DNA from 4 places in the Sanguibacter sp. 25GB23B1 genome. Region 4 is predicted to be linked to each of the others. Evidence: riboswitches for the same ligand, from Rfam matches in the RefSeq annotation. Region 4 holds a riboswitch; each other region holds the start of a gene.

The links. A riboswitch is a leader RNA that binds a small molecule or an ion and turns the genes downstream of it on or off. The one in region 4 is predicted to bind cyclic di-AMP.
Region 1: it holds a riboswitch for cyclic di-AMP, as region 4 does, so the genes downstream of both, ABKW26_RS16275 (C40 family peptidase) here and ABKW26_RS00985 (C40 family peptidase) in region 4, are expected to answer to the same signal.
Region 2: it holds a riboswitch for cyclic di-AMP, as region 4 does, so the genes downstream of both, ABKW26_RS09225 (NlpC/P60 family protein) here and ABKW26_RS00985 (C40 family peptidase) in region 4, are expected to answer to the same signal.
Region 3: it holds a riboswitch for cyclic di-AMP, as region 4 does, so the genes downstream of both, ABKW26_RS05455 (NlpC/P60 family protein) here and ABKW26_RS00985 (C40 family peptidase) in region 4, are expected to answer to the same signal.

Annotation. Positions count from the first base shown of each region.
Region 1 is NZ_JBDYKL010000034.1:22,426-31,303, forward strand. It holds gene ABKW26_RS16260 (heavy metal translocating P-type ATPase) at 1-930, shown strand, start outside; gene ABKW26_RS16265 (DMT family transporter) at 996-1,910, shown strand; gene ABKW26_RS16270 (beta-phosphoglucomutase family hydrolase) at 1,907-5,164, shown strand; gene ABKW26_RS16275 (C40 family peptidase) at 5,342-6,058, opposite strand; cyclic di-AMP (ydaO/yuaA leader) riboswitch at 6,156-6,316, opposite strand; gene ABKW26_RS16280 (hypothetical protein) at 6,555-6,974, shown strand; gene ABKW26_RS16285 (DUF305 domain-containing protein) at 7,068-7,679, shown strand; gene ABKW26_RS16290 (F510_1955 family glycosylhydrolase) at 7,764-8,642, shown strand; gene ABKW26_RS16295 (M15 family metallopeptidase) at 8,653-8,878, opposite strand, start outside.
Region 2 is NZ_JBDYKL010000013.1:2,961-11,838, forward strand. It holds gene hrpB (ATP-dependent helicase HrpB) at 1-2,329, shown strand, start outside; gene ABKW26_RS09215 (low molecular weight phosphatase family protein) at 2,604-3,047, shown strand; gene ABKW26_RS09220 (ABC transporter ATP-binding protein) at 3,051-4,841, shown strand; gene ABKW26_RS09225 (NlpC/P60 family protein) at 4,917-5,708, opposite strand; cyclic di-AMP (ydaO/yuaA leader) riboswitch at 5,707-5,885, opposite strand; gene ABKW26_RS09230 (VOC family protein) at 6,307-6,723, shown strand; gene ABKW26_RS09235 (PilZ domain-containing protein) at 6,853-7,524, opposite strand; gene ABKW26_RS09240 (LacI family DNA-binding transcriptional regulator) at 7,673-8,743, shown strand.
Region 3 is NZ_JBDYKL010000006.1:13,998-22,875, forward strand. It holds gene ddaH (dimethylargininase) at 1-897, shown strand, start outside; gene rocD (ornithine--oxo-acid transaminase) at 912-2,117, shown strand; gene ABKW26_RS05440 (ATP-binding cassette domain-containing protein) at 2,191-3,192, shown strand; gene ABKW26_RS05445 (ABC transporter permease) at 3,189-4,040, shown strand; gene ABKW26_RS05450 (universal stress protein) at 4,037-4,990, opposite strand; gene ABKW26_RS05455 (NlpC/P60 family protein) at 5,170-5,979, opposite strand; cyclic di-AMP (ydaO/yuaA leader) riboswitch at 5,978-6,166, opposite strand; gene ABKW26_RS05460 (metal-dependent transcriptional regulator) at 6,267-6,992, opposite strand; gene serC (phosphoserine transaminase) at 7,131-8,261, shown strand; gene ABKW26_RS05470 (MFS transporter) at 8,281-8,878, opposite strand, start outside.
Region 4 is NZ_JBDYKL010000001.1:202,580-205,517, reverse strand. It holds gene ABKW26_RS00995 (hypothetical protein) at 1-196, opposite strand, end outside; gene ABKW26_RS00990 (YbaB/EbfC family nucleoid-associated protein) at 193-561, opposite strand; gene ABKW26_RS00985 (C40 family peptidase) at 723-1,535, opposite strand; cyclic di-AMP (ydaO/yuaA leader) riboswitch at 1,533-1,693, opposite strand; gene ABKW26_RS00980 (GNAT family N-acetyltransferase) at 1,811-2,404, opposite strand; gene ABKW26_RS00975 (NUDIX hydrolase) at 2,401-2,938, opposite strand, start outside.

The sequences.
Region 1 (8,878 bases), on a different contig from region 4:
GTGGCCGCCGTCGAGCGCGAGTCTGAGCATCCGCTTGCCCGGGCCATCGATAGTCATGCCGCCGGGCTCGGCGTACGCACGCTTCCGGTCAGTGAGTTTCTCAATGTCCCTGGTCACGGCGCCACCGCCACGGTCGACGGGCGGAGGGTCCTGGTGGGCAACCACCGCTTGATGGTCAAGGAGAACGTCGACCTCGGCGACCTCGGCGCCCGGCGCGACCGGCTGGCCGCGTCGGGGCGCACCGCGGTGCTGGTCGCCGTGGACGGACGGGGCGTGGGGGTCATCGCCTTGGCCGACGCGGCCCGAGAGACCGCGGCGGCGGCGGTCTCCGCCCTGCACAAGTCCGGGATCGAGGTGGTCATGCTTACTGGGGACAACGAGGCGACCGCCCGGCGCATCGCCGAGCAACTGGGGATCGACACGGTGATCGCCGAGGTTCTGCCCGGGGACAAGGCGGAGAAGATCGCCGAGTTGCACAGGGCCGGGAAGACGGTGGCGATGGTCGGTGATGGCGTCAACGACGCCCCGGCGCTGGCCAAGGCCGACCTCGGTATCGCGATCGGCGCGGGGACGGACGTAGCGATCGAGACCGCGGACGTTGTCCTGATGCGTTCGGACCCGCTGGACGTGCCGGTCGCGCTGCGCATCGGCAAGGCCACCGTGCGCAAGGAGCGCCAGAACTTGGCGTGGGCCATCGGGTACAACGTCCTCGCACTTCCGATCGCTGCCGGGGTCTTCTACCCCGCCTTCGGGCTGATGCTCCGTCCGGAGATCGCGGCGCTGTCGATGTCGGGCTCCACCGTGATCGTCACCGTCAACGCCCTGTTGCTCAAGCGGCTCCGGCTGCCTGCCCAGCAGGCGCCCGCCGCACCGCAGCGCGGCGAGAGCGCGTCAGGGCCGACCGTGCCAGTCCCGGCGGGGACCCCCTGACCGGTCCGCGTTTCGACCTCCCGGCCGGGGCGATGCGCGCTCCGCGGCCGGGTCGGATGCTGTGGGTGACCGCGGCATGGGGGGCGTGCTTTATAGCGATCGAGTGGGGGCTACGCGACTCACCGATCCTGTGGTTCGCCGCGCTGCGGGCGTTGGTGGCCGGGGTGGCGCTGGTGGCGCTGGGCGCGGTCCAGCGTCGCCCCACCCCCGCGGTCGCCCGGGCCTGGGGGTGGATCATCGTGCTGGGCCTGGTCAACGTCACGGTGGCGTTCGCCGCGATGTTCGCCGGGGTGGCTGGCCTGGCGACGGGCACGGCCGCAGTGCTGGCCAACGCCCAGCCACTGCTCATCGTGCTGCCCGCTTGGTGGCTCTATGGCGAGAAACCCTCGGCCCGGACCGCGGTGGCCCTGGTGATCGGCTTCACCGGCCTGCTGCTTGTCGCCGTGCCCGGGGGCGGTGGTGGTGGTGGTGGCGCGGCGCTGTCGTTGTTGGCCGCTGCGGCGGTCACCGCCGGGACCTTGTTGTCGCGGCGCCTGGCAGGACTCGACGTGGTCGTGATCACAGGGTGGCACCTGGTGATCGGGGGTGTCGCCCTGGCTGGACTAGCCGCGGCGCTCGAGGGAGCCCCAGTGATCACCTGGACTCCCCGCTTCGTCCTGATGCTGGTGTTCCTGGCGCTGGTGGGTACAGCGGCGACCACCGTGGCCTGGTTCACCGAGGCCCGCCAATCCCGTATGGACGCCCTGGCCGGATGGACGTTCCTGACCCCGGTGTTCGGCATCGTCCTGTCTACCGCGGTACTCGGAGAACAACCGGGACGATGGACAGCAGCGGGGCTGGGGGCAGTCCTGGTGGCCATGTGGACGGCACTACGACCAGCCCGCCGCCAGGCGGCGCCAGCCGCCCACGGCGCCACACCACCACCGCTGGGCGTACCCGCCGCCCCGCCTGCCCGCCCCGTCGAGAAGAGGACTCCGTGACACCCAACGCACCGCACCGGTACACCGACGGTCCCGAACCCACGGGCGCGCGGCCACCACAGGAGGCGGTGATCTTCGACCTGGACGGGGTGGTCACCGACACCGCCGGTATGCACGCCGAAGCCTGGCAGCAGCTCTTCGACGAGGCACTGGCCGACGACCGGCTCACCGTCACCGGGCCCCACGCCCCCTTCGACGCAGACGCGGACTACCGCCGGCACGTGGACGGGCGCGCCCGGGAGGACGGCGTGCGCGCGTTCCTGACCTCTCGGGGCATCGACATCCCGGCCGGGGTGCCCGGGGACCCGGCCCTGGCGTGGACGGTTCACGGTCTGGCCGCCCGCAAGAACACGATCTACCTGGAGATGCTTGCCGCTCAGGGGGTGCGTGCGTTCCCCGGCACGGTCGAGCTGCTCGGCCGGCTGCGGGCTGGCCGGGTGCCGCTGGCGCTGGTCACCGCCAGCCGCAACGCCGCTGCGATCCTCGCTGCGGCGGGGCTGGCCGACATGTTCGACGTGCTCGTCGACGGTGAGCGCGCCGCCGACCTAGGCCTTGCGGGAAAGCCGGCCCCGGCGATGTTCCTCCGAGCGGCCCGCGAGCTCGGTGTGGATCCAGCCCGGGCCGTGGTGCTCGAGGATGCCGTGACCGGCATCGAGGCGGCCCGGCGTGGCGGGTTCGGCCTGGTCGTCGGCGTCGATCGCGGCGGGCAGCGCGAGGCGCTCGAGGCGGCTGGTGCAGACGTCGTCGTGACTGACGTCGCCCATCTGGACCTGGGCTCCCTGCGGACGGACCCGTGGGTCCTGGTCTACGAGGGGTTCGACCCGGTCCATGAGGCACACCGGGAGGCGCTGACCACGCTGGGCAACGGCTACCTCGGCACCCGCGGCGCGGCCCCGGAGCGGCAGGCGGACGGGGTGCACTACCCGGGGACGTACCTGGCCGGGGTGTACAACCGGCTCACATCCGTCATGCACGAGCGCGAGGTCGAGGACGAACACCTGATCAACGCCCCCAATTGGTTGGTCCTGGACGTGCGCATCGGTGCGGCAGGTTGGTGGTCCGCCGGTCTGACCGTCGCCGATGAACGCCGTGAGCTAGACCTGCGCCGCGGGGTGCTCACCCGTACGGCCGTGCTCGCTGACGCCGCGGGGCGGCGCCTGCGCGTGTGCCAGCGCCGCCTGGTCTCGATGGCCCGCCCGCACCTCGCCGCCCTGGAGACCACGCTAGTGGCCGAGGGCTGGGACGGCCCGGTGAGCGTTTTCTCCGGCGTCGACGCCAGCGTATCCAACACCAACGTCGCGGAGTACCGCGGGCTCGCCGACCACCACCTGCGCACTCTCACCCAGGAGCGCGTGGACGAGCACACCGTACTGACCGAGGTGGAGACCACGCAGAGCCACGTACGCATCGCCGTCGCCGCCCGCACCACCGTCAGCGGTGCCGACACTTCCGCGGCGCTGGTGGGCGAGAGGGACCGCCAAGGCTTGCGCTTCGACCTGTCCCTTCGCGACGGCCGGCCCGTCACGATCGACAAGACGGTCACCGTCGTTACCTCCAAGGACGCGGCGATCGCGTCGTCCGGGATGGGGGCTCTAGGCGAGCTGAGCCGGTCGCCGGGCGGCCTCGCCGCTCTGCTGCCCGCGCACGAGGCAGCCTGGGCACAGCTGTGGGACCGCTTCGGCGTTGACCTGGACGCGGACCGCCAGACCCAGCTGGTGTTGAATCTGCACGTCTTCCACCTGCTCCAGTCCCTCTCCGTGCATACCGCCGAGGTCGATGCCGGGGTGCCGGCGCGCGGGCTGCACGGGGAGGGCTACCGCGGGCACGTGTTTTGGGACGAGCTGTTCGTGCTGCCCGTGCTCACTGCCCGCAGTCCCGGGGTCACCCGGGCCCTGCTCGACTACCGGTACCGGCGCCTGGACGCCGCCCGTGCCGCCGCCAGTGCCGACGGGCATGCGGGGGCGAGGTTCCCTTGGCAGAGCGGCAGCGATGGACGTGAGGAGACCCCCAGGGTGCTGTTCAACCTCAGGTCCGGGCGGTGGATGCCGGACAACTCCCGCCGCCAGCATCACGTCGGCCTGGCGGTAGCGCACAACGCCTGGCAGCACTTCCAGACCACCGGGGACGTGGCCTGGCTCGCCCGCCGTGGCGCGGACCTCATCATCGAGGTCGCCCGGTTCTTCACGTCCTTGGCCACCTACGACACGGCAGAGGACCGGTTCCACATCGACGGGGTGATGGGACCGGACGAGTACCACGACGGCTACCCCGTCGCCCCCGGTGAAGGTCTGCGCGACAACGCCTACACCAATGTCCTGGCGGCCTGGGTGTGCGCGCGCGCCGTCGACGTGCTCGCGGTGACGTCCGGGTATGACTGCGACGAGCTACGCGCCCGGCTCGCGATCGGCCGTGACGAGCCTGGCCGCTGGGAGGCTCTCACCCTCCGCCTGAGCGTCCCCTTCCACGATGGCGTGATCAGCCAGTTCGCTGGATACGAGGCGCTGGCCGAGCTGGACTGGACCCACTATCGGCGCACCTACGACGACATCGGCCGGCTGGACCTCATCCTCGAAGCCGAGGGCGACGCCACCAACCGCTACCGTCTCGCCAAGCAGGCTGACGTCCTCATGCTTCTCTACCTCCTGGGCCCCGACGAGCTGTCGGCCACCCTCGAGCGGCTCGGCTACTGCACCGGGCCCGAGGTGCTCGCGCGCACGGTCGAGTACTACCTAGCCCGCACCGCCCACGGCTCGACCCTCAGCCGGGTCGTGCACGCCTCCGTGCTCGCCCGGACGGACCCGGCCCGCGCGTGGCAGACCTTCCGTGATGCCCTTGCCGCCGACCTGGACGACACCCAGGGCGGGACCACAGGTGAGGGCATCCACCTCGGGGCCATGGCCGCCACCATCGACATCGTCACCCGGGTCTTCGGAGGCGTGCGCACCGAGGGCGAGAGCGTCGTCCTCAACCCCCGCCTACCCACTGCGCTGCGCCGTGCCCGCTTCACCCTGGTGCACCGCGGGCAGCGTCTGCGAATCTCGCTCGACCATGACGCCATCACTGTTACCGCCGACCCGTGCGCGATCAACCATCGGGTCCGCGTCCGCGTGAACGGCCGTGCAGAGACACTGAGAGGTGGACAGTCGGTGGTGTGGCGGGCGCCGAGGAGCTCGGCGGCCGCCGCCGAGGTAGGCGCGGTGGCGACAGAACGACCGGTGGTGGAAGCCGTCACCCGGGACGATGTCGACGAGTGAGCGGAGCGCACGGTGTGAACGGTGCACCCGTCAAGCACCTAGGTTCGCTTCTTGCCGCTCCTGCGACGAACTATGGCCAGAGCGCGAGGAGAGCGTGATGAGCTTGTCCGTCAATCCCTCTCGGCCAGCGCAGGTCACAGCCCGTAGGTGACACGACGCGCAGGGCCCGTCCGTCTATCAGGTCATGCGGACGAAGGTTGGGTTTGACTGCCAGATCTCGCGGAACTGGATGGTCTTGCCGGGCTTGGGCGCGTCGATCATCGTGTTGCCGCCGGCGTAGATCCCGATGTGGCCGGGGGAGAAGATGAGGTCTCCGGGCTGTGCCTGGTCTCGCGAGACGACGGTGCCGGCTGCTTGCTGCTCGCCGGAGGTGCGGGGGATGGTGATCCCGACCTGGGCGTAGACGTAGGAGGTGAATCCAGAGCAGTCGAACCCGCTCGGGGTAGTTCCTCCCCAGACGTAGGGCACGCCGACGTAGCGGCTGGCCGCTTCGATGATGGCGCTTCCGGAGGCCGTGGCGGGAATCGAAGCCCCAGCAGGGGCTTCGGTCGGTGCGGCAGCTTCGCTCGTCACAGTCGCGGTCGACGCACGCTCAGCCGACCGTGAAGCAGCGGGTGCAGACCGGACCGGCTCCGGCTCCGGCTCTGGTTCGGGCTCGGGCTCGGGTGCGGGTGTGACGGAGATCGCGGTGTGCTCGACGGTCCACGACGCGTCGCTCGCCGCGGTGACTGCGGGCGCAACATCCAGCTGCTCGCGGGCCTGGGCTGTCAGTGCGTCGACATCAACGGTGCTCGGAGACGAGGCGGCGGCGGGTGCCGCCGAGGCCGGCGCTCCGACGAACATCGAGACGAAGAGTCCCGAGGAGGCCGCTGCGACCACTGTTCGACGACGCATGGTCGTTGCGTTCTCGCAGGTGCTGAGGAGCAGTGTCGTCAGGGGCGTGATAGGGCGCCTGGCCGCGCGGTGGCGGGCAGAATTCACCGTCGTGTTCATGTTCTCTCCATGACGCCTGCGAGGTTAGCTGTCGGGTTCGGGTAGGAGAACACCCGGCCGATGACCTCTCGGGCCATACGACTTCACCCCAAGGACGCTGTAGCCAGCGCCCACTTCTGGGTCCCCCGTCCCTGCCAACGAGTTCATCGGCAACCTCAGGCGGTGGCAGGGCTCGACGTGCCGCCTGAGCGCTTCACTGGCATCTCGCCGCTGTGGAGCCCCTCGAAAGTACAGGACGTACCCGGGGTATGTCACGGGATGATCACGGCTTGTGGGGGTGAAGCGCTCGCTCCGACGAAGGGACCAGCGACGATGGGCTCATCGAGGTCTCAGGAACTCTTGTTAGCCTGACCACAGTTGGGTTTTTCCGGTGATTGGGGGACAGATGCGCGCTCGGGTGAGCAGCATCCAGCGCGTCGGCGCTGTCGTCGTCCTGCTCCTGGTGGTGCTCCTCGGGGTCGTGCTGAACAGCGCGTCCGAGGACGGGCACGGCGGGCACATGGAGCTCGAGGCACCGATGTCGGTCGCGTCGAGCCTGGCGGACGCGACGTGGACGACGCCCTCGGCGTCGGAGGTCACGCTCCTTCCCCTCGATCACCCGACCGCTGACAGCTCGCTCCACGACGCTCTCGTCGTGTGCTGCGCTCTGGTCGCGGCGGCAATCTTGGTACCGGCCGTCTCTCGGTGGATCCTCGCCAGGAGCCGACTGCGACGTATGCACGACGACGCCCCGGCGGTGCTGGTGGCGGTATCGGCTCATCGCCCTCGAGGCAGCCGACCCATCGTGGCGCACTCTCTGTGCGTTCTGCGCGTGTAGGAACCCTCTGGTTTGCCGTCCCCGCGGCGAACCTGAGCAACCACACCCAGATCCCGTCCCTCGTCCAGGGACGGACAGACGATGGAGCCCACCATGAACACCAAGACACGTATTGCTGCCCTTGCTGCTTCGCTGGCCCTGGCCACAGCTCTCGCCGCGTGCGGCGATGCTGCGCCGGAGTCGGAATCGACACCCACGGCGCAGGAAACTACACAGGAGGCCGCCGAGGTCGCACACAACGACGCCGACACCGAGTTCGCACAGATGATGATCGTCCACCACGAGGGCGCAGTCGAGATGGCTGACCTTGCGGCGACGAACGCCGAGACCCAGGAGGTCAAGGACCTCGCAACGGAAATTTCCGCTGCCCAAGGCCCTGAGATCGACACCATGACGTCCTGGCTCGAGGGCTGGGGCGAGGAGACCTCGCCTGATGACGGCATGGAAGGCATGGACCACGGCGACATGCAGATGGAAGGCATGGACCAGGAAGCGGTCATGACCGAGCTCAGTGCCCTGACTGGAACCGAGTTCGACCAACGGTTCCTGGAGCTGATGATCGGCCACCACGAAGGCGCAGTGGGGATGGCGCAGGAGGAGCTGGACTCGGGCGAGAACGCTGACGCTCTGGCGCTCGCCCAGACGATCATCGACGCGCAGACGACCGAGATCGCAACGATGCAGGGCATGCTCGACAGCCTCTGACTCAGCTCACCTTCTTGTGGCGGGACGGCGAATCACGCTGTCCCGCCGCACCCTGCCGTGCCTCCCCCTTCTCAAGGACCTTCCATGCGCCCTCACCCCATCGCACGACCAGCCTCTGCACTGGCGCTCACCGTTGTTCTCGCCCTCGCCGGTTGTGCCACATCGCCAGCCACCGATGACCCGACCGGTGATGCGTCCGACGCGTCACCGCCCACGTTCGAACACATCCACGGCATCGGACTCAACCCTGGCGACGACACGGTGTACGTCGCAACACATCAGGGACTGTTCCGGCTCGACGATTCAGTCCCGCAGCCCGTCGGCGAGAGCCGAAACGACATGATGGGCTTCGTGGTCACCGGGCCCGACACGTTCTACGCCAGCGGCCACCCAGCTCCCGGGGAGGTCGCACCGGCAAACCTGGGTCTGCTGCGCAGCACAGACGCTGGAGCCGGATGGGAGGACGTCTCCCTGCGCGGGCACAGCGACTTCCACGACCTCACGGGAGCAGGAGACCGGCTCTACGGCTTGGATTCCTCCGACGGGCGGCTCAAGATCAGCAACGACGCCGGTGTGACCTGGACCAGCGGACCGAGCATCAACGCCCGAGATGTCGATGTCGATCCGAACGACCCGGACCGACTCGTCGCGACGACGGAGACCGGTCTTCTCGTGAGTACGGACGGTGGAACGAACTTCGCTCCGCATGAGTCCCAGCCGATAGAGCGCCTTGTCCTGGTCGCTCATGTTCCTGGTCACGCGGACCAGGTCACAGCGTCCCTGGCAGGTTTGGACGCGACAGGCAGGCTGTGGATGTTCGACGGAGCGGCGTGGGCTGTCACCGGTGTGCCTCAAGGAACACCAGAGGCCTTCACGGCGATCGGGGAGGAGTCATACCTCGCCGCATTCGACAGCACGGTCTACCGCACCGGAGACGGCGGGCGCTCCTGGTTCCAGGAGTGAGTGTGGCCAGCTACTTGCGGTAGACCCAGTGCCACGGCTCGCGGGGGGTGTCCTCCACGAAGCCGTAGCGTCCGGCGTTGGATCGCATCCAGGCCTGGGCCTGGGAGTTCAGGTCGAGATCAAGGGCGATGCCCCAGCCGTGAGGACTTGTTCCCGGGGTGGCCGCGAGGCCTCCCTGGGAGTACAGGCCCTTGCGTTCTGCGACGTCGACCTGCGCATCGTAGGAGCGATAGGAA
Region 2 (8,878 bases), on a different contig from region 4:
CCCACCCGCGCTCGCCCGCGCGCTCCCCGGACGCATCATCGTCACGCAACCGCGGCGGATCGCCGCACGAGCAGCCGCCCGGCGCCTCGCCGACCTCCTCGGCGAACCGCTCGGCACGACAGTCGGCTGCACCGTCCGGGGCGAGTCGACGACGAGCGACGCCACGAGGGTCGAGTTCGTCACCACCGGCATCCTCCTGCGCCGCCTGCAGCGTGACCCCGAGCTCCCCGGGGTGAGCGCCGTCGTCCTCGACGAGTGCCACGAGCGCCAGCTCGACGCCGACCTTGCACTCGCCCTGCTCGTCGACGTCCGCGCGAACCTTCGCCCCGACCTCGCCGTCGTCGCGATGTCGGCGACCGTCGAGGCCGCACGCACCGCCGACCTCCTCGGGGGCGCCGAGAGCGCACCACGCGTCCAGGTCGACGGCGCGCTCTTCCCCGTCCGCGAGATCTGGTCACCGCCCCCCGCCCGTGCACCCCGGCTCGACGAGCGCGGCGTCACACCCGGCTTCCTCGACCACGTCGCAGCCACCGTCCGCCGGGCGCTCGACGAGCACAGCGGCGACGTCCTCGTCTTCCTCCCCGGAGCGGGCGAGGTCGGTGCGGTCGCCCGCCGGCTCGCGGACGTCGGGACGACCGCCGACATCCGCCCCCTGCACGGGCGGCTCCCGCCACGCGAGCAGGATCTCGCGCTCGCCGCAGGGCCACGCCGACGCGTCGTCGTCTCGACCGCGGTGGCCGAGTCGTCGCTCACCGTCCCCGGTGTCCGCGTCGTCGTCGACGCCGGGCTGTCCCGAGAACCCCGCGCCGACCACCGACGGGGCCTCGCCGGCCTCGTCACCGTCCGCGTGAGCCGTGCCGCGGCCAGGCAACGGGCAGGGCGAGCCGGCCGCGAAGGGCCGGGCGCCGTCTACCGCTGCTGGTCGCAGGACGAGCACGCCACCCTCAACGCCCACCCCGCCCCCGAGATCCTCACGGCCGACCTCACCGCGTTCGCCCTCGAGCTCGCCTGCTGGGGCAGCCCCGACGGTGCCGACCTCGCCCTCATGGACGCACCACCCGCAGCCGCCATGGCGGTCGCCCGCACGACACTCCTCGGGCTGGGCGCGATCGATCCCGACGGCCGGGCGACACGGCGCGGACGGCTCGTCGCCCGCGTCGGGGTCGACCCACGCCTCGCACGCGCACTCCTCGACGGCGCAGACGCTGTCGGGACCCGCCGCGCAGCCGAGATCGTCGCCCTGCTCTCCGACGACGCCCGATCCAGCGGCGACCTCGTCGCCGACCTGCGCGCCCTGCGCCACGACCGGCACGGCGGCCACGCCTGGCGCTCGCAGGTGGCGCGGCTGGAGCGTGCAGCACCACGCGGCGCGACGACGTCCCGCCGGCTCTCCGACGATCTCGCGACAGGGCTCGTCGTCGCGCTGGCGCACCCCGACCGCGTCGCCCGCCGCCGACCGGGCGGCAGCACCTACCTCCTCGTCTCAGGGACGGGTGCCGCGCTCCCGCCGGGATCACCGTTGAGCGGGTACGACTGGCTGGCGGTGGCCGACGCCGACCGTCAGCCAGGACGTCGTGACGCACTCATCCGCTCTGCTGCGCCGATCGACGAGGACCTCGCTCTCGAGGCCGCCGGGTCCACGCTCCGCGAGGACGAGGACGTCCGCTGGCAGGACGGTCGCGTCGTCGCTCGCCGGACGACGCGGCTCGGAGCGATCGAGCTGTCGTCCGAACGGGTTCTCCGACCTCCCCCGGAGCGGGTCGTCGCGGCGGTCCGCGAGGGACTGAGCCAGGACGGGCTCGCGGCACTGCCGTGGTGCGAACCGGCGCGTGCGCTCCGGCGGCGGCTCGCGTTCCTTCACGGCGCCCTCGGCGCCCCGTGGCCGGACGTGGCCGACGACGCCCTCCTCGACGTGCTGGACGACTGGCTCGCTCCCGACCTCGCACGGGTGCGGTCGGCCGGCGACCTCGCGCGCATCGACCTCGTCGGTGCGCTCCGGCGTCTCCTCCCGTGGCCGGAGGCGAGCCGGCTCGGCGAGCTCGCGCCCGAGCGCGTGCTCCTGCCGGGAGGTGCGCGTCCGGTCGTCGACTACTCCGGAGACCACCCGGTGGTGGCCGTCACGGTGCAGGAGGCGTTCGGCTGGCGCAGGACACCGTCTCTCGCGGACGGGCGGGTGCCGGTGGTGCTCCACCTCCTCTCGCCCGCCCGACGCCCGGTCGCGGTCACCGCAGACCTCGAGTCCTTCTGGGCGACCGGCTACACCCAGGTCAGGGCGGAGCTGCGTCGCCGGTACCCCAAGCACGCCTGGCCCGAGAAGCCGCACGGCTGACGGGCCCGACAGATCTCACCCTGCTGGTCCTACGCCTCTGACGTGCGACGACGCGGTTCATGGGTCACAAGTCCTAGACGGCCGCGACGACTGTCGACGACGGTAGAGAGATGGATATCACGCGCGCGAGCGCTCCTGCTGCAACCGACCCGATCGAGATCGACGAGGAGCTCACACACCCGTTCTGGGACTGAGCAAGACGGTCGTCGCCGGGACGCGGACACCCGGCCCGGCTGTATTGACACGGCTCTATACAGCGGGCGAGGATGCCTGCATGACCACTCACCGCCCGCGCGTCCTGTTCGTCTGTGTCAAGAACGGCGGGAAGTCCCAGATGGCTGCCGGTCTCCTGCGTGCCGTCGCAGGAGACGCCGTCGACGTCTCGTCCGCCGGCACCCGCCCGGGCACGGCGCTCAACGCCCAGTCCGTCGACGCGCTCCTCGAGGTCGGCATCGACATCCGCGACGAGCGCCCGCGTGCCCTCGAGCCGTCCCTCGTCGCGGCGGCCGACCTCGTCGTCGTGCTCGGTCGCGAGGCCGAGGTCGTCTCGGTCGACGGGACGCCCGTCGAGATGTGGGACACCGACGAGCCCTCGGAGCGGGGGATCGAGGGGATGGAACGGATGCGCCTCGTCCGCGACGACATCGCGACCCGCGCCCAGCAGCTCCTCCCACGGCTGACGTCGGGCGACGCCACCGGGTCGCAGCCGGGCGCCTGACGCGTGCGCACCCTGGTCCGCATCCTCGGTGTCGCCCGCGAGCTCTGGCCGTACTACGTCGGCATCGTCGTGGCTTCCGTCGGAGTCGCCGCGACCGGCCTCCTCACACCGTTCGTCGTGAGCGCGGCGACCGGGTACGTCGTCGAGGCGAACCAGGGCGGTGAGTCGGGGGTCTCCCGCGTCATCTGGTTCGCAGCGGCCCTGCTCGCCGCCGAGCTTGCGAACACGCTCCTGTCGAACATCGGGGGCTACCTGGGCGACACGATGGCGGCCAGGCTCCGAGCCACCCTGGCTGCGCGGTACTTCGCCCACCTCCTCCGGCTCCCGCAGCGCTACTTCGACGGCGAGCTCACGGGGACGGTGATCAACCGCCTCACACGCTCGATCACCGAGACGACGAACTTCCTCAACATGTTCGCGAACATGTTCTTCCCGATGCTCCTGACCGTGGTGGCGATCCTCGCGATCACGGCCTTCCACTCCTGGGCCCTCGCACTGCTGCTCGCGGTCATCTATCCCGTCTTCACGTGGTTGACGACCATCACGAGCGTGCGCTGGCAGGCGCTCGAGTCGGAGAAGAACACCGAGCTCGACATCGCCGGCGGACGCTTCGCCGAGGTCATCGGCCAGGTCCGTGTGGTGAAGAGCTTCGTCCAGGAGCGCCGCGAGCTGACGACCTTCGAGGAGCGCTACGGCCGTACCGTGCGGACCACCCGGGTGCAGTCGCGGTACTGGCACGCGATGGACACCTCGCGACGAGCGGCGCTCAACGTCATCTTCTTCGCGGTCTTCGCGCTGATCTTCGTGGGAACGCTGCGGGGTGACTTCACGATCGCCGTCATGGTCCTGCTCGTGCAGCTCGTGAGCATGGCGCGCCAGCCGGTGTTCTCCATGAGCTATCTCGTCGACTCCGCGCAGCGTGCGATCGCCGGCAGCCGCGACTACTTCGCGGTCATGGCGGAGCAGCCCGAGCGCGACGAGCTCCCGGACCCGTCGCGTACGCACGACGGCCCGGCGCGCCCCGTGGGTGTCGACCTCGACAACGTCACGTTCTCGTACGAGGGCACCGAAGACGTCCTGCGTGACGTGACGTTCTCCATCGCTCCGGGAGAGCGGATCGCTGTCGTCGGAGAGAGCGGCGGCGGGAAGACCACCCTCGTGAGCATGCTGCTGCGGCTCTACCGTCCGGACTCCGGGACCATCCGGGTGGGGGGCGTCGACATCGCGACGACGTCGCTCGAGGACCTGCGCGCGGACATCGGGGTGGTGTTCCAGGACCCTGCGCTCTTCTCCGGGACGATCCGCGAGAACATCGCGTACGCCGACCCCGGTGCGTCGGACGAGGAGGTCGAGGCCGCAGCACGGTCTGCGAACGCGCACGAGTTCGTCTCGCGCTTCCCGGAGGGCTACGACGCCCAGATCGGCGAACGGGGCATCAAGCTCTCGGGCGGGCAGAAGCAGCGGATCGCCGTCGCGCGAGCGATCCTCAAGGGGGCGCCGGTGCTCGTGCTCGACGAGGCCACGAGCTCGCTCGACTCGAAGTCCGAGCGCCTCGTCCAAGAGGGGCTCGAGCGGCTCATGGCCGACCGGACGACGATCATCATCGCGCACCGGCTCTCGACGATCTCGTCCGTGGACCGCATCATCACGCTCAAGGACGGCCGTGTGGACGAGATCGGACCACCCGAGGAGCTGGCCGGCACGGACGGCATCTACGCCGAGCTGCTCGCTCTCCAGGCGTCGTCGACGTCGCGTGACCGCGCCCGCCTGAAGATGTTCGACATCCGCGCCTGAGCGGAGACGACGACGGCCCGGTCCGCTGGTGCGGGCCGGGCCGTCGGTGACTCGGTGGTGCTGAGCGCTCGGGTGTCAGCCGACGCGGATGAACGTGGGGTTGGACTGCCAGATGTCGCGGAACTGGATGGTCTTGCCCGGACGCGGTGCGTCGATCTGGGTGTTGCCGCCGGCGTAGATGCCGATGTGCCCCGGGGAGAAGATGAGGTCGCCGGGCTGGGCGTCGGCGCGGGACACGACTGTGCCGGCGGCCTGCTGTGCACCCGAGGTGCGGGGCAGGGAGATGCCGACCTGAGCGAACACGTACGACGTGAAGCCGGAGCAGTCGAAACCGGACGGTGTGGTGCCGCCGTAGACGTACGGGACGCCGACGTAGCGGCTGGCGGCGTCGATGATCGCGCTGCCGTTGGCCGAGGCGGGGATCGCCGCTGCGGCAGGTGCTGCCGTCTCGGTGACCGCGGTGCGCTCGGCGGACCGCGACGTGGTGGTCGTCGAGGCGCGGACGGGCTCCGGCTCGGGTTCGGGCTCCGGCTCGGGAGCCGGCGTCACGGTGATCGAGGTCTGCTCGACGGTCCAGGACGCGTCGGCGGCGACGGTCACCGCAGGAGCGGTGACGAGCGCGGCGCTGGCCTGGGCCGTGAGGGTGTCGACGTCGAACGTGCTCAGTGCAGCATCAGCAGATGCCGGCGCGGCGGACGCGGGTGCGGCACCCATGAGGGAGACGAGGAGCCCGGAGGATGCGGCGACGATGGCAGTGCGGCGGCCGAGGGCGGCTGCGTTGCCCGTGGCGCCGGTGGACAGCGCTGCTAGGGGGGTGATGCTGCGGCGCGCTGCGCGGTGGCGCGGGCCATCGGTACGAAGGGTCATGTTCTCTCCAAGACGCCTGCGAGGTTAGCTGTCGGGTTCGGGTAGGAGAACAACACCCGGCCGTCGGATCGAGTCCGCGCGGCTTCACCCCAAGGACGCTGCGAGCAGCGCCCACTCCTGGGTCCCCCGTCCCTGCCATGATTCCTAGATCACCTCGAGCAGTGGCAGGGCTAGACGTTCTGCTCGAGCGCTCCCGAGGCGGTTGCCGGGTGGAGCATGTCGAAGGTACATGAGATTCCGGCGGTATGTCACGGGACGATCACGGCCCGCGTGGCGGACTCGGACGCGCTCGTCGTCCCTGTCGCGTCCGGGTCACGGTCCAGGTGCTGGATCCGTGGCGTGCGTGCAGGTCATCCCGCTGCCGGCTCGCGGACGGGCGGCGAGGGTGCGGCCTCCCGCTCGGCACGGCTCGGAACGATCGTGACGGACGTCATAGCGACTCCGCTCGCGGCTGCTCGTGCCGGTGCGCCGTGCGAGCGCTCGTCGTGTGTGCCCTCCGTGCGGTGTCGTCGGTCGCTGCTAGCGTGAGATGTCCGAATGGTGCCGGTCTCCACGGCGCGGCGCTCCCTGCTCGACCGACGACGAAGGTGGTCTCACCATGGCTACACGGCTCAACCCCTACCTCGGTTTTCGTGACACGGCCCGTGCGGCCATGGAGTTCTACAGGTCCGTCTTCGGTGGGGAGCTCACGGTGAGCACCTTCGCCGAGCTCGGGGCGAGCGACGACCCGGCCGAGGCGGAGAAGGTCATGCACGCACAGCTCGAGGCGCCCAACGGATTCGTGCTCATGGCGTCCGACACCCCGAGCTCGATGGACTACACGCCCGGCGGCAGCGTCTCGGTCTCGCTCAGCGGGGACGACACGGCCGAGCTCACCGGGTACTGGGAGAAGCTCTCCGACGGCGGTGTGGTGGCAGAGCCCCTCGCCCAGGCGCCGTGGGGAGACTCCTTCGGGATGTGCACGGACAAGTTCGGTGTGTTCTGGATGGTGAACATCGCCGGTTCCCCGAGCTGATCGTGCGCGCACGGCGTCGTCGTCGCCTCGACCCGGAGGCCTGTGGTGTCGACACCGCGGTGGCAACCGGTTGACGGCACCGTGACCGGGTGCTGCGATGGGACTGTGAAGACACGTCCCACCCGAGCGTCAGTCGGCTGCGGCCTGGCGGGCCCTCAGCTGGGACTGCAGGACGTAGCGGCGGAGCCTCGTCGCCGTCGCCTCCTCCGTGTCGAACACCACGACGACCTCGGGCGGGACCCCTCGAGCGCCGGGGAAGAGTCGCAGCACGCTCCCGATGATGCTCAGCGTCGTGTCGTCGAGCGTGAGATCCACGGTCACGAGGTCCTCTGCCTCGAGGTCGAGGACCTCGAAGCGGGCCCTGACACCCCGCTCGCTGAGGTCGACCACGACGCCCGTGGCGACCTCGGCCGGCGGTCGCGCGGGCGTGTCGTCCTCGGGGTCCTCGACGGGCTCCGGGTCGAGTCGTACCAGCGTGATCGGCTCGCCGCCGGCTCCCCGGACGAACTGCCGGTCCTGGGTGATGCGCAGGTCGCCCTCGACCTCGAGGATCCACTGCAGACCGCCGTCACCGCGGCGCTCGAGGAACACCGCCTCGACGTGATGACGGCCGCGTGGGCTGTGCCACCGGACGACGACGACCGATCCTGGACCGGGCAGGTCCACCACGAGGAGGTCGTGCGGTGCGAACACCCGCATGTAGCGGCCGTCGCACTGGTCCACCCACGTCGTGTAGGACCGCTCGTCCGACGTGGAGACCTCGATCGGCTCGCCGGCTGTGGGGAGTGTCGCGCGCGTCATCGCGCGGCCCGAGAGTTCGAGGGCATGCTCATGGCTCACACATCGGCCGTCAGGGGCCAGACTTGAGGTGCCGCTGTGTGATGACGACGACAGATGTCGTCCGGGGTGGCCCAGGACGAGCGGCACGAGCACCGAGGAGGTTGCAGTGGTGAGCGACAAGGACGTCGAGGGTGCGAGCGAGCAGGCCCCCACGCCACCCCGGCGTCGCGCCCGCTCGGGACGCGGCGCACCGACGATCTACGACATCGCCGAGCTCGCGGGTGTCAACCCGTCGACGGTCTCCCGCGCGCTGAGCCAACCGGGGCGGATCAACGTCAAGACGGAGCAGCGGATCCACGCGGCGGCCAAGGAGCTCAAGTACCACGTCAACCCCATCGCGCGTGCGCTGCCCACCGGCCGGACCAACACCCTCGCCCTGCTCGTCGCTGACATCACCAACCCGGTCCTCTTCGGGATCGTCCGTGGTGCCGAGCGGGCTGCGGCGGCTGCCGGGTACACGCTCGTCGTCGCGGAGTCGCAGGAGTCCGGAGACCTCGAGGCGACGGCCGCACGGCGCGTCCTCCCGTCGGTCGACGGGCTCCTCCTCTCGACGACGCGCCTCGACGACTCCCAGATCCGGGAGCTGGCGAGCCGCAAGCCCGTGGTCGTGCTCAACCGTGAGGTCGACGGGGTCGAGGGTGTGGTGCCCGACGTCGCCGTGGGTGTCGAGGAGACCGTCCGGCACCTCTACGACCTCGGGCACCGCTCGATCGTGTATGTGTCCGGTCCATCCACGTCCTGGATGAGCCGACGTCGCTGGGACGTCCTCAGCGCGAGCGTCCGCGCGCGTGGCATGTCGCTCGCCGAGATCGGCCCGAACCGCCCCACGCTCGACGCGGGGGTGGCGGCCTTCGCGCGTGTCCGGCTGTCCGGTGCGACGGCCGTCGTCGCGTTCAACGACCTCATGGCGATCGGACTCCTGCGGGAGGCGACCCGCAACGGCGTCGTGCTGCCGGGGCAGCTGAGCATCGTCGGTTTCGACGACATCTTCGGCAGCGACTTCACCACACCACCGCTGACGACCGTGCGATCGCCCCTCGAGGACGCGGGGGAGCAGGCCGTGCGTCTGCTCCTCGGTGCAGTCGGTGCTCCGGGGGGCGAGGGTGTCGGGGCGCCGTCCCGCGACCTGCGTACCGAGCTCGTCGTCCGGGGCTCGACGGCGGCGCCGGGCGCTCGCTGAGGACTGTCGATCGGCGTCCGGCACGTGCGCCGGACGGCCTGCGCGATGTGACCGTGTCGCCGACGCGGTGCTGCGACCAGCATCTTCACGCCTTCTGCAGCGGCAAGATGGCAACCGCTTGCCAGAAGCGTCAAT
Region 3 (8,878 bases), on a different contig from region 4:
CCGCACGACGCCCGGGAGGCCCACCGCATGACCACCCCGCAGAGCCGCCGCTATCTCATGTGCCGCCCAGACTTCTTCACGGTCAGCTATGAGATCAACCCGTGGATGAACAAGCACGTGCCGGTCGACACCGCACTGGCCGTCAAGCAGTGGGAGAGGTTGCGCGACACGTACCTCGACCTCGGCGCGACCGTCGAGTACATCGACCCGGTCGACGGCCTCCCGGACATGGTGTTCGCGGCGAACGGTGCGACCGTCGTCGACGGCGTCGTCTACGGCGCGCGCTTCACGCACCCCGAGCGCCAGCCCGAGGGGCCGGCGTACCTGCGCTGGTTCGCGGACCACGGCTTCACGGTGCACGACGCCCGCGAGCGCAACGAAGGTGAGGGCGACATCCTCAGCGTGGGACCCCGGATGCTCGCCGGGACAGGCTTCCGCACCGAGGTGGCGGCGCACGCCGAGGCAGCCGGGCTGTGGGGTCGGGAGCTCGTGACGCTGGAGCTCGTGGACCCGCGGTTCTACCACCTCGACACGGCGCTGATCGTGCTGGAGGGTGCCGAGGGCACTGCGACGCCGACGGGCCAGGTCGCGTACTACCCGGCCGCGTTCTCGCCGGCGAGCCGCGAGGTGCTCGAGGACCTCTACCCGGACGCCGTCATCGCGGAGGAGGCCGACGCCGTGGTGCTCGGCCTCAACGGCGTGAGCGACGGGCAGCACGTGGTGCTCAACCCGCTCGCGACCGGGCTCGTCGGTCAGCTCGCCGAGCGCGGCTACGAGCCGATCGGCGTCGACACCTCCGAGCTCGTCCTCGGCGGCGGCGGCGCCAAGTGCTGCACGCTGGAGATCCGTCCCGCACCCGACGCGGACGCGTCGTCCGGTCCCGCAGGGCAGGCCTGACCATGGCCGGCCCCGTGACCCGGGGAACGACCCGGCTCGCTCCGAGCTATGCGCCGCTCCCGGTGACGATCGCGACGGCCGAGGGCTCGTGGGCGACGGACACCGACGGCCGCCGCTACCTCGACATGCTCGCGGGGTACTCGGCGCTGAACTTCGGGCACCGGCACCCCGCGCTCGTGGCGGCGGCGCACGCCCAGCTCGACCGCGTGACGCTCACCTCCCGGGCGTTCGACCACGACCTGCTCGACGCGTTCGCTGAGGCGCTGTGCGACCTCGTCGGCCCGTCGGTGGCAGGAGGTGCGGCCGACTCGATGATGGTGCCGATGAACACCGGTGCCGAGGCCGTCGAGACCGCGATCAAGGCCGCACGCAAGTGGGGAGCGGCGCGCGGGATCGCCGAGCCGACGATCATCGTCGCGGAGAACAACTTCCACGGCCGCACCACCACTCTCGTGTCCTTCTCCACGGACGACGACGCACGGGCCGGCTACGGCCCGTACACACCCGGCTTCCGCGTGGTGCCCTTCGGCGACGCGGCCGCGGTCGAGGCGGCCATCGACTCGTCGACGGTCGCCGTCCTCATGGAACCCATCCAGGGCGAGGCGGGCGTGATCGTCCCCGCTCCTGGGTTCTGGCCCTCGCTGCGTGCGCTGTGCAACGACGCCGGGCTCCTCCTCGTCGCGGACGAGGTCCAGTCCGGTCTCGGCCGCACGGGCACCACGCTCGCGAGCGACCTTTGGAACGTGCACCCCGACCTCGTGGTGCTCGGCAAGGCACTCGGCGGCGGCATCGTGCCCGTCAGCGCGGTCGTCGGGCGCTCGGACGTCCTCGGGGTCTTCACACCCGGAACCCACGGCTCGACGTTCGGCGGCAACCCGCTCGCGTGCGCCGTCGGCCTCGCGGTCGTCGAGCTCCTGAGCACCGGCGAGCTCCAGGCACGAGCGAGCCATCTCGGCGACCACCTCCAGACGCGGCTCGACGACCTCGTCACCGAGGAGCTGCTCCTCGACGTGCGCGGGGCCGGCCTGTGGGCCGGCATCGACATCGACCCCGCGTGGGGCTCGGGCAAGGCCGCATGCCTCGCGCTCCTGCGCCGCGGGGTCCTCGCCAAGGACACGCACGGCTCTACGCTGCGCCTGGCGCCGCCGCTGACGATCTCCGACGCGGATCTCGACTGGGGCCTCGACCAGCTCCACGACACGCTCGCCGAGGACGGCTAGGGCAGCGACCGGTCCGAGAGCCTGGCCCGATATCACTAGCCGTGCCGCACCCTCCTGGTCCACCATGGACCGTATGACCGATCTCGCCATCGAGGCGCACGGCCTCGTCAAGCACTTCGGCACGACCAAGGCCGTCGACGGCATCGACCTCGAGGTGCCTGCCGGGACCGTGTACGGGGTCCTCGGCCCCAACGGCGCCGGCAAGACCACCGCCGTGCGGATGCTCGCGACGCTCCTGCGCCCCGACGCCGGCACCGCCCGCATCCTCGGCCACGACATCCGGACCGAGGCCGACGCCGTGCGCGGCCTGGTCGGCCTCACCGGCCAGTACGCCTCGGTCGACGAGGACCTCACCGCGACCGAGAACCTCATCGTCCTCGCGCGCCTCTACGGCTTCTCACGTGCGGCCGCCCGGGGCCGCAGCGCCGACCTCCTCGGTGCGTTCGACCTCAGCGACGCCGCAGACCGTCAGGTCAAGACGTTCTCCGGAGGCATGCGCCGCCGCATCGACCTCGCCGCGAGCCTCATCATGAGCCCCAAGGTGCTCTTCCTCGACGAACCCACCACCGGGCTGGACCCGCGCAGCCGCAACGACGTGTGGGACATCGTGCGCGTCCTCGTCGCCGACGGCGCGACCGTGCTCCTCACCACGCAGTACCTCGACGAGGCCGACCAGCTCGCCGACCGGATCGCTGTCATCGACCGCGGCGTCGTCATCGCCGAGGGCACGGCCACGGAGCTCAAGAGCTCGGTCGGCTCCGGTACCGTCCAGCTCCGGCTCGCCGACTCCTCGCACCGCGACCGTGCCGCCCAGATCGTCGGAGACGCCCTCGGCGGCACCGACGACGGGAACGTCACGCTCCCGGCAGACCCCTATGCGCTCGTCGCGCGCATCGAGAGCTCCCCCGACGCGCGCGCCCGTGCCTACACGATCCTGCCCAGGCTCCACGAGGCAGGCATCCACGTGCCCGAGTTCACGCTCGGTCAACCCAGCCTCGACGAGGTCTTCCTCGCACTGACCGGCCAACCCGTCGACGTGGTCGACGAGTCCCTGATCGAGGAGACGTCCTCATGACCACCACGTCCTCACCCGCCGCCACGTCGGCCACGACCTCGACGTCGGCCGCCCTCCGTGCGGCGGTCGCGCTCACCGACCGTCCGCAGCGCCCCTCCGCCGTCGCGAACACCCTGACCTTCGCGTGGCGTGCCCTGCTGAAGATCAAGCACGTGCCCGAGCAGCTGTTCGACGTCACGCTCACCCCCGTGATCTTCACGCTGATGTTCACCTACCTCTTCGGCGGCGCGCTCGCCGGCGACACCCGCACCTACCTGCAGTTCCTCCTGCCCGGGATCCTCGTGCAGACGGTGCTCATCATCACCGTGTACACCGGCTTCACCATGAACACGGACATCACCAAGGGCGTGTTCGACCGCTTCCGGTCACTGCCGATCTGGCGACCCGCACCGATCGTCGGGGCCCTGCTCGGCGACACCGTCCGGTACACGATCGCGTCCGTGGTGACCCTCGGGCTCGGGCTCGTCCTCGGGTACCGCCCGGCCGGCGGCGCGGTCGGCACGGTGCTCGCCGTGGCCCTGCTGCTCGCGTTCGCGTTCGCCCTCAGCTGGATCTTCACGATCCTCGGGCTCGTCATGCGCAGCCCGAACGCGGTCATGGGCGTCTCGATGCTCATCCTCATGCCGCTGACCTTCGCGTCGAACATCTTCGTCGACCCGTCGACGATGCCCTCGGCGCTCCAGTCCTTCGTCGAGGTCAACCCCGTGTCCCACCTCGTCACCGCGATCCGCGGGCTCATGGGCGGCACCGTCGAGCTCTCCGACGTGGCCTGGGTCCTCGTCGTGACCGTCGCGATGACGGCGGTGCTCGCACCGATCACGATGCGGCTGTACCGGAACCGCAACTAGCGCGCGGTGTCCTGGGCCGGCGGCGGGTCCTGCGCCTGCCGGGCGGCGTCGCAGTGCTTGTTGACGACCATGACGGGGCACGCGGAGTGGTGGAGCACGGCCTGGCTCGTCGAGCCGAGGAGAAGGCCCGCGAACCCGCCGCGGCCGCGGGACCCGACGACGAGCAGGTCGCTCGCGGTCGAGAACTCGGTGAGGAGCTCGGCGCCCGTGCCGTCGAGCACGATCCTGCGGATCGTCACACCGGGGTGAGCGGCCTCGGCAGCGTCGACGATGGCGTCGAGGCCCTTCGTGACGTCCGCGAGGACCTGCTCGTGGTCGATCGAGGCGGGCAGCCACGCGAGGAGGCCTGAGCCGGACCCGACCGGGACACCAGCGACGGCCACGAGCTCGGCCTCCCACAGGAGCGCCTGCTCGATCGCCTGGTCGAGGGCGCCGCGCGCCGAGGGCGAGCCGTCGACACCGACGATGATGCGACGCAGCGGCGCGACGGGGTCCTCGTCGAGAGCAGCCTCCTCCGACCGGAGCGGCACGACGACGGTGGGACAGTGCGCGTGGGCGGGGAGCGCGGAGGAGACGGTGCCGAGGAGGCGCTCGGCGAACCCCCCTCGGCCCCGCGTGCCGACGACCGCGAGGGAGAAGTCCTTGGACATCTCGATGAGGACCCCGGCGGCGTCGCCCGTCGCGAGGTGCGCGGTGACCGACACGCCCGAGAGGGAAGCCCGAGCGAGAGCCTCGTCGAGGACCACCCGGGCGCCGGCCTGGATCGACGAGTCGTCGAGCGCCGCGTAGCCGCCGTCGAGCGACGCGGCCGCGAAAGAGGGCAGGGAGTACGAGCAGACGATCGTCAGCGGCTGCCCGGACCGTCTGGCGAGGGCCGTGGCCCAGTCGAGCGCGTGCAGGCTCGAGGCAGAGCCGTCGATACCGACGAGGATTGCTTCGGTGCGACTCATGACAGGTCTCCCTTGACGTGACGGTCCACGACTTCACTTGTCGTCGACTTTACTCTCCCATGACGCTGGACTCACACTCAGCATGCATCAGGTGGACGATCGAGACGCCGAACGACGATGCCCGGAGACGACGAAGCCCGGGCCGCGACGGCGGTCCGGGCTTCGTCGACAGGTGACGGTCAGCCGATGCGGATGAACACCGGGTTCGACTGCCAGATGGAACGGAACTGGATGGTCGCTCCGGGCTTCGGAGAGTCGATCTGGGTGTTGCCACCGGCGTAGATCGAGATGTGTCCGGGAGACCAGATGAGGTCGCCGGCCTGAGCCTGGTCACGCGGGATGATCGTCCCGGCGGCCTTCTGAGCGTCCGACGTCCTCGGGAGCGAGACGCCAGCCTGAGCGAAGACGTACGCGGTGAAGCCGGAGCAGTCGAAGCCGTCCGGGGTGGAGCCGCCGGAGAGGTACGGGACCCCCACGTAGCGGCTCGCGATGTCGACGATCGAGCTGCCGGCGGCGGAGGCCGGGATCTCGAGGGCGGCTGCGGTCTCGGTCGTCGCGGCGACCTCAGTCGTCTCCGTGTCGGCGTCCGTGACGATCGCCGTGCGCTCGGCGCTGCGCGTGGCTGCGACCGCGCGGACGGGCTCGGGAGCCGGCTCGGGCTTCGGGGTGACCGACACCGCGGTCTGCTCCACGGTCCAGGTCGCGTCGGCGGCGACCGTGACGGCGGGAGCGGTGCTCAGCGCCGCACGCGCCTGCGCGGTGAGCGCGGAGACGTCGACGGAGTTGAGCGCAGGGCTGCTGGAGGAGGGAGCGGCCGTGGCTGCGCCGGTACCCATGAACGAGACGAGGAGGCCCGAGGACGCGGCGACGACGGCCGTACGACGCCCCATGACGGCTGCATTGCCTGTCGCGGAGCTGACGAGCGTGGTGAGCGGAGTGATCGGGCGCCGTGCCTGCCGGTGGCGGGCACGAGTGGTGCTAGTGGTCACGTTGTCTCCAAGACGCCTGCGAGGTCAGCTGTCGGGTTCGGGTAGGAGAACACCCGGCCGCGTGAACGTTCTCATGCGGCTTCACCCCGAGGGCAGTGGGTGAGCACTGCCCAGATTTGGGTCCCCCGTCCCTGCCAGCGGGTTGTAGGCAGCCTCGAGCAGTGGCAGGGTTCGGCGTTCCGCTCGAGCACTTCGCGGAGTTTGTTATCCCTACGAAGCAACACGAAGGTACCCCAGATACCTCCGGTATGTCACCCGCCCTCGAGAAGAACTTCACCCGATGTGACCTATGCCACAACGAAGATGTGGCGGGATACTTCGTCCGGCAGGTCGAGGACGATCTCCGCCCCCTCCGAGGTCACCGAGATCCCGGCTCCGTCGGGCTGGCGCTCCACCTGGACCACGTCTCCCGGCTTGATGCCCGCGGACGCCAGCCGGGCGAGCAGCTCGACGTCGGTCTGCAGCGGCTCGCCGAGGCGCGCGACCGTCGCAGGGAACGCGCCGGCCTCGGGAACCCCGCCGTTCGCGGACCGCGCGGCCATGAGCGCCGTGAGCGACACGACGCCCTCGAGGAACGTCACCGCCTCGGCAGACTCGCCCAGCTCCATGAGGCCCGGGATGGGGTTGCCGTACGGCGAGAAGTGCGGGTGGTCGAGGAGGTCCACGAGCCGGCGCTCGACGCGGTCGCTCATGACGTGCTCCCAGCGACAGGCCTCGTCGTGGACGAACTCCCAGTCGAGGCCGATGACGTCGGTGAGGAGGCGCTCGGCCAGCCGGTGCTTGCGCATGACCCGCATCGCCTTGCCGTAGCCGAGCTCGGTGAGCTCGAGGTGGCGGTCGCCGCTGACGACCACGAGCCCATCACGCTCCATGCGAGCGACGGTCTGCGACACGGTCGGACCCGAGTGCCCCAGACGCTCGGCGATCCGGGCGCGGAGCGGGACGATCCCCTCTTCAGCGAGCTCGTAGATCGTCCGCAGGTACATCTCGGTGGTGTCGATCAGGTCGCTCACGCGTTCCTCCTGTAGATCAGATGCCGTCTGAAGGCCCCCAGAGCGCCGATCGGCGGTCTCGCTCGTCTCCGACAGACACCCTATCCCGGGGCTCGAACGACCTCACGCCGGGTGACGTGCCCGCGTAGGGTGTGGCACGTGACTGACACGGCGCCCACGATCCCCCCGGCCCTCCTCCCGCGCGACGGCCGGTTCGGCAGCGGCCCGGGCAAGGTGCGTGACGCCCAGCTCGCCGCCCTCGCGGCGACGGGCCACACCCTCATGGGGACGTCCCACCGCCAGGCACCGGTGAAGGACCTCGTCGGCCGGGTGCGCTCCGGCCTGGCGGAGCTGTTCTCCCTCCCGGAGGGGTACGAGGTGGTCCTCGGCAACGGGGGCTCGACCGCCTTCTGGGACGCGGCGACGTTCAGTCTCGTCCGCGACCGGGCGGCGCACGGTGTCTTCGGGGAGTTCGGGGCGAAGTTCGCGTCCGCGACGACGGGTGCACCCTTCCTCTCGCCCTCCCTCGTCACGACCGGCGCGCCGGGGACGGTCGCGCTCCCCGACCACGCACCGGACGCGGACGTCTACGCCTGGCCGCACAACGAGACGTCGACCGGGGCGATGGCCCCGGTGCGACGTGTCCCGGGCTCCGCCGAGCAGGGCGCGCTCACCGTCGTCGACGCGACCTCGGCAGCCGGCGGCCTCGCGGTCGACGTCTCGGAGACCGACGTCTACTACTTCGCCCCGCAGAAGTCCTTCGCCTCCGACGGCGGTCTGTGGCTCGCCGTCGTCTCCCCTGCGGCGGTGGAGCGCATCGCCGAGATCGACGCCAGCGACCGGTGGATCCCGGAGTTCCTGTCGCTCCAGACCGCCGTGACGAGCTCGCGCGCGAACCAGACCCTCAACACCCCCGCCGTCGCGACGCTCTTCCTGCTCGCCGAGCAGGTGGAGTGGATGCTCGGCCAGGGTGGTCTCGACTGGGCGGCGGCCCGCACGGCCGAGTCGGCAGCGAACCTCTATGGCTGGGCGGACGCGCGCGAGCACACGACGCCGTTCGTCGCCGACCCCGCCGCACGCTCCACCGTCGTCGGCACCGTGGACTTCGCTCCCGAGGTGGACGCGGCACGCATCTCCGCGATCCTCCGCGCGAACGGCGTGGTCGACGTCGACCCGTACCGCAAGCTGGGGCGCAACCAGCTCCGTGTCGCCATGTTCCCCTCCGTGGAGCCGGCCGACGTCCAGGCGCTCACGGCGTGCATCGACTACGTCGTGGACACCCTGCTCTGACCCAGCGCCACACTCGGCGTCACGCTGACGTCAGACCGTCCTTCGCCTCTTGGGCACGGAGCTCCTCGGCGACCCGGTGACGCTCGGCACGCTCGGCAGCGAGGGCGTCGACCTCGTCCTCGTCGGCCTCGGTCCGCGCGTAGCTCACCGCGACGTGGGGTCGGTGGAACATCTGATAGCTGACGGTGTAGTTCCAGTGGCGCGACGTCCACAGGGCGGCGCCTGTCGCCACGAGGAGCGCCGAGATGGACCCGATGCCGATCGCCCAGCGCGGGCCGAACACCTCGGCCACCCACCCGACGATCGGCGACCCGATGGGTGTCGCACCGAGGAAGACCATCATGTAGAGCGCCATGACGCGGCCCCGCACCTGCGGGTCGGTCGACATCTGGATGGTGCTGTTCGCGGCCGTCATCATCGTCAGCGACGCGAAGCCCACCGGGATGCACGCGAGCGCGTAGGTGAGGTAGGTCGGCATGAGCGCCATGAGCCCGCTGGTGACGCCGAAGGCGAACGCGGCCCCGATGACGAGGCGGACACGCGGTCGTTCGCGCCGGGCGGCGAGCAGCGCGCCGGTGAGGGAGCCGATCGCGAGGATGGAACCGAGGATCCCGTAC
Region 4 (2,938 bases):
CGCCCGCGGTGGCTGTCTCCGCGTCGTTGACGAACACGGGCAGGAACGAGCACAGGACCCCGAACGCCCCACCGTCGAGATCGACGTGACTCGCGGCGTCGGCGGCCAGCGCGACATCGTCGGCGACCGACTGGACGTGCGCCGCGTGGTTGAACAGCGTGTCGAGAGAGACCTCGTACTCTGCGCCGGCGCTCACCGCGTGCGGGCGTCGAGCTCGGTGCGCAGGTGCGCGGTGTACTGCGAGCCCTCGCCGAACTCGGCATCCGCCACCCGCAGCGCCTGCTGTGCGGCGTCACGGGATGCCGCCCGGACGGTGTCCTGGATAAGCTCGGCCAACCGGTCAGGACCCAGGTCGAGGGCGTCGTCGGTCAGCCGGAGCGACGCGAGGACTCCGGTCGCGTCCACCTGGACGGTCACCTCGCCCCGGCGACTGCTCGCGGTCCCGCGGACCTGGTCGATCTCCTGCCGTGCACGCACAGCCCTCGCGGCTCGCTCCTGCGCCATCTCGATGTCACGTTCGATCTTGGCCAGCGCCGCGTCTGGGTCGTGGAAGGCAGTCACAGCGATGACCTTAGGGCGATCGATCCGGCCGGTCTACGGGGAGAAGTCCCCGGTCACGGGCTTGCTGAAGGGGCTTCGTCCGGTTGATGACGACGAAGGGCCCGGACCGTGTGCACGGTCCGGGCCCAGCGCGCACGGCCTGTGCGCGTCGTCTGCCGCGATCAGCCGACGCGGATGAACGTGGGGTTCGACTGCCAGATCTCGCGGAACTGGATGGTCTTCCCTGGACGCGGCGAGTCGATCTGGGTGTTGCCGCCCGCGTAGATGGCGATGTGGCCGGGGGAGTAGATGAGGTCGCCGGGCTGGGCGTCGGCGCGGGAGACGACCGTGCCGACTCCGGCCTGCGCGCTGGACGTGCGCGGGAGGGAGATGCCGACCTGGGCGAACACATACGACGTGAAGCCGGAGCAGTCGAAGCCCGAGGTCGTCGTGCCACCGGAGGCGTACGGGATGCCGACGAGCTTGCTGGCCGCGTCGATGATCGAGCTGCCGTTCGCCGACGCGGGCGCCGCGGCGGGCGTCGCCTCGACGACGGGTGCGGCTTCCTCGACGGTCGTCGCGCCGACTGCGACGCGCTCGGCGGAGCGCGACGTGGTCGCGCGGGCGGGAGCGGGCTCCGGCTCGGGCTCGACGACGGGCTCAGGCTCCGGGGCGGGTGTGACGGTGATGCTCGTCAGCTCGACGGACCAGGAGGCGTCGACTGCGGTCGTCACGGCCGGCGCGGTCTCGAGGGCGGCGCGTGCCTGCGTGGTGAGCGCGTCGAGGTCGACGGTGCTCGTCGCGGTCGACACGGGTGCGGCGCTCGCGGGGGCGGCGCCCATGAGGGAGACGAGGAGACCCGAGGACGCGGCGGCGAGGGCGGTGCGTCGGCCGATGACGCTCGCGTTGGTGCTCGCGCTCGCTGCGAGGTCGGTCAGAGGGGTGCGTGCCCGCTGGTCAGAGCGGTGCTGGGCAGGGCGCGGTCGTACAGACATGTCTCTCCATGACGCCTACGAGGTTAGCTGTCGGGTTCGGGCTGGAGAACAGCGCCCGGCCGCCGGATCGAGTCCGCGCGGCTTCACCCCGAGAGCACTGCGAGCAGTGCCCAGTTCTGGGTCCCCCATCCCTGCCAGGGTGTCGTCGATGGCTCGGGGCGGTGGCAGGACTAGACGTCCGCTCGAGCACCTCACGTGGCGGTCGCCGTGTGAAGCACTCCGAACATATGTCGCCTACCGCGGGTATGTCACGGGGAGGTCACGGGTGAAGTCGCTCAGGAGCGGGTGAAGTCCGGGTGGAAACGGTCCGCGAGCCCGTGCGTCGCGCCGACGGACGACCGGATGACCTGGTACATCGCGTGGTCCTGCCAGCGACCCGCGATCTCGATGTACTCGGGTGCCGTGCCGATGCGGACGAACCCGTTGCGCTGGAGGACTCGCTGCGACGCGCCGTTGTGGAGGAGCGTCACGCCCTGCACGCGGTGCAGCCCCAGCTCGTCGAACGCGACCCGCACCGCGTCGCCGACGGCTGCGGTCGCCAGACCGCGCCCGTTCGCGTGCTCGCTCACCCAGTAGCCGACGTTGCACGACTGGAAGGCACCGTGGACGATCCCGTCGAGCGTGATCCGCCCGACGACCTCACCCGCCTCGTCGAGGACGACGCGCGGCATGCACGTCCCGTTCGCGTGCTGCTCGAGCACTGCACCGAGGACGAGGGCCTGCCCGCGCTCCGTGAAGTACGCGTCCGGCCGCACCGGCTCCCACGGCGCGAGGAACTCCCGGTTCCGGGTGAGCAGGGCCGCGAGCGGGGCGGCGTCGGCGAGCGTGACCAGACGAGTAGGGGGAGCGCTGACGCGTGCGCGCGTCATGAGACGCGGCCCAGGGCGATCGCCGCGTACATGAGTGCGGCCACCGTCTCGCCGTCCGTGATGGTCCCGTCCTGGACGAGTCCCATGACCTCGGACCAGGGCACCGTCCGTGTGCCCGTGATGCCTTCGGCCGCCTGCTCGGCCGCCTCGTCCGCCGTGCGCAGACCGCGCGCGAGGAAGACGTGCTCGATCGCGTCGCACACGCCGTTGAGAGCGAACATCGTGCCGACGCGCTGCCAGGACGTCGCAGCCAGGCCCGTCTCCTCGCGGAGCTCGCGCTGCGCGGCGAGCACGAGGTCCTCGCCGTCGGACCCACCGGCAGGCACCTCGAGCGAGAGCGTTCCCGTCGCGTAGCGCGCGACCTCGACGAGGACCACCTCGTCGTCGTCCGTCAGCGGGACGACGAACACGGCGGGGTGGCGGACCTCGACCACGCCGTAGATGCCCGGGGTGCCGTCCGGACCGTCGACGGCGTCCTCACGAACCCGGATCCAGGGGTTCTCGTAGACGACGGTCGACTCGCGGGTGGTCCAA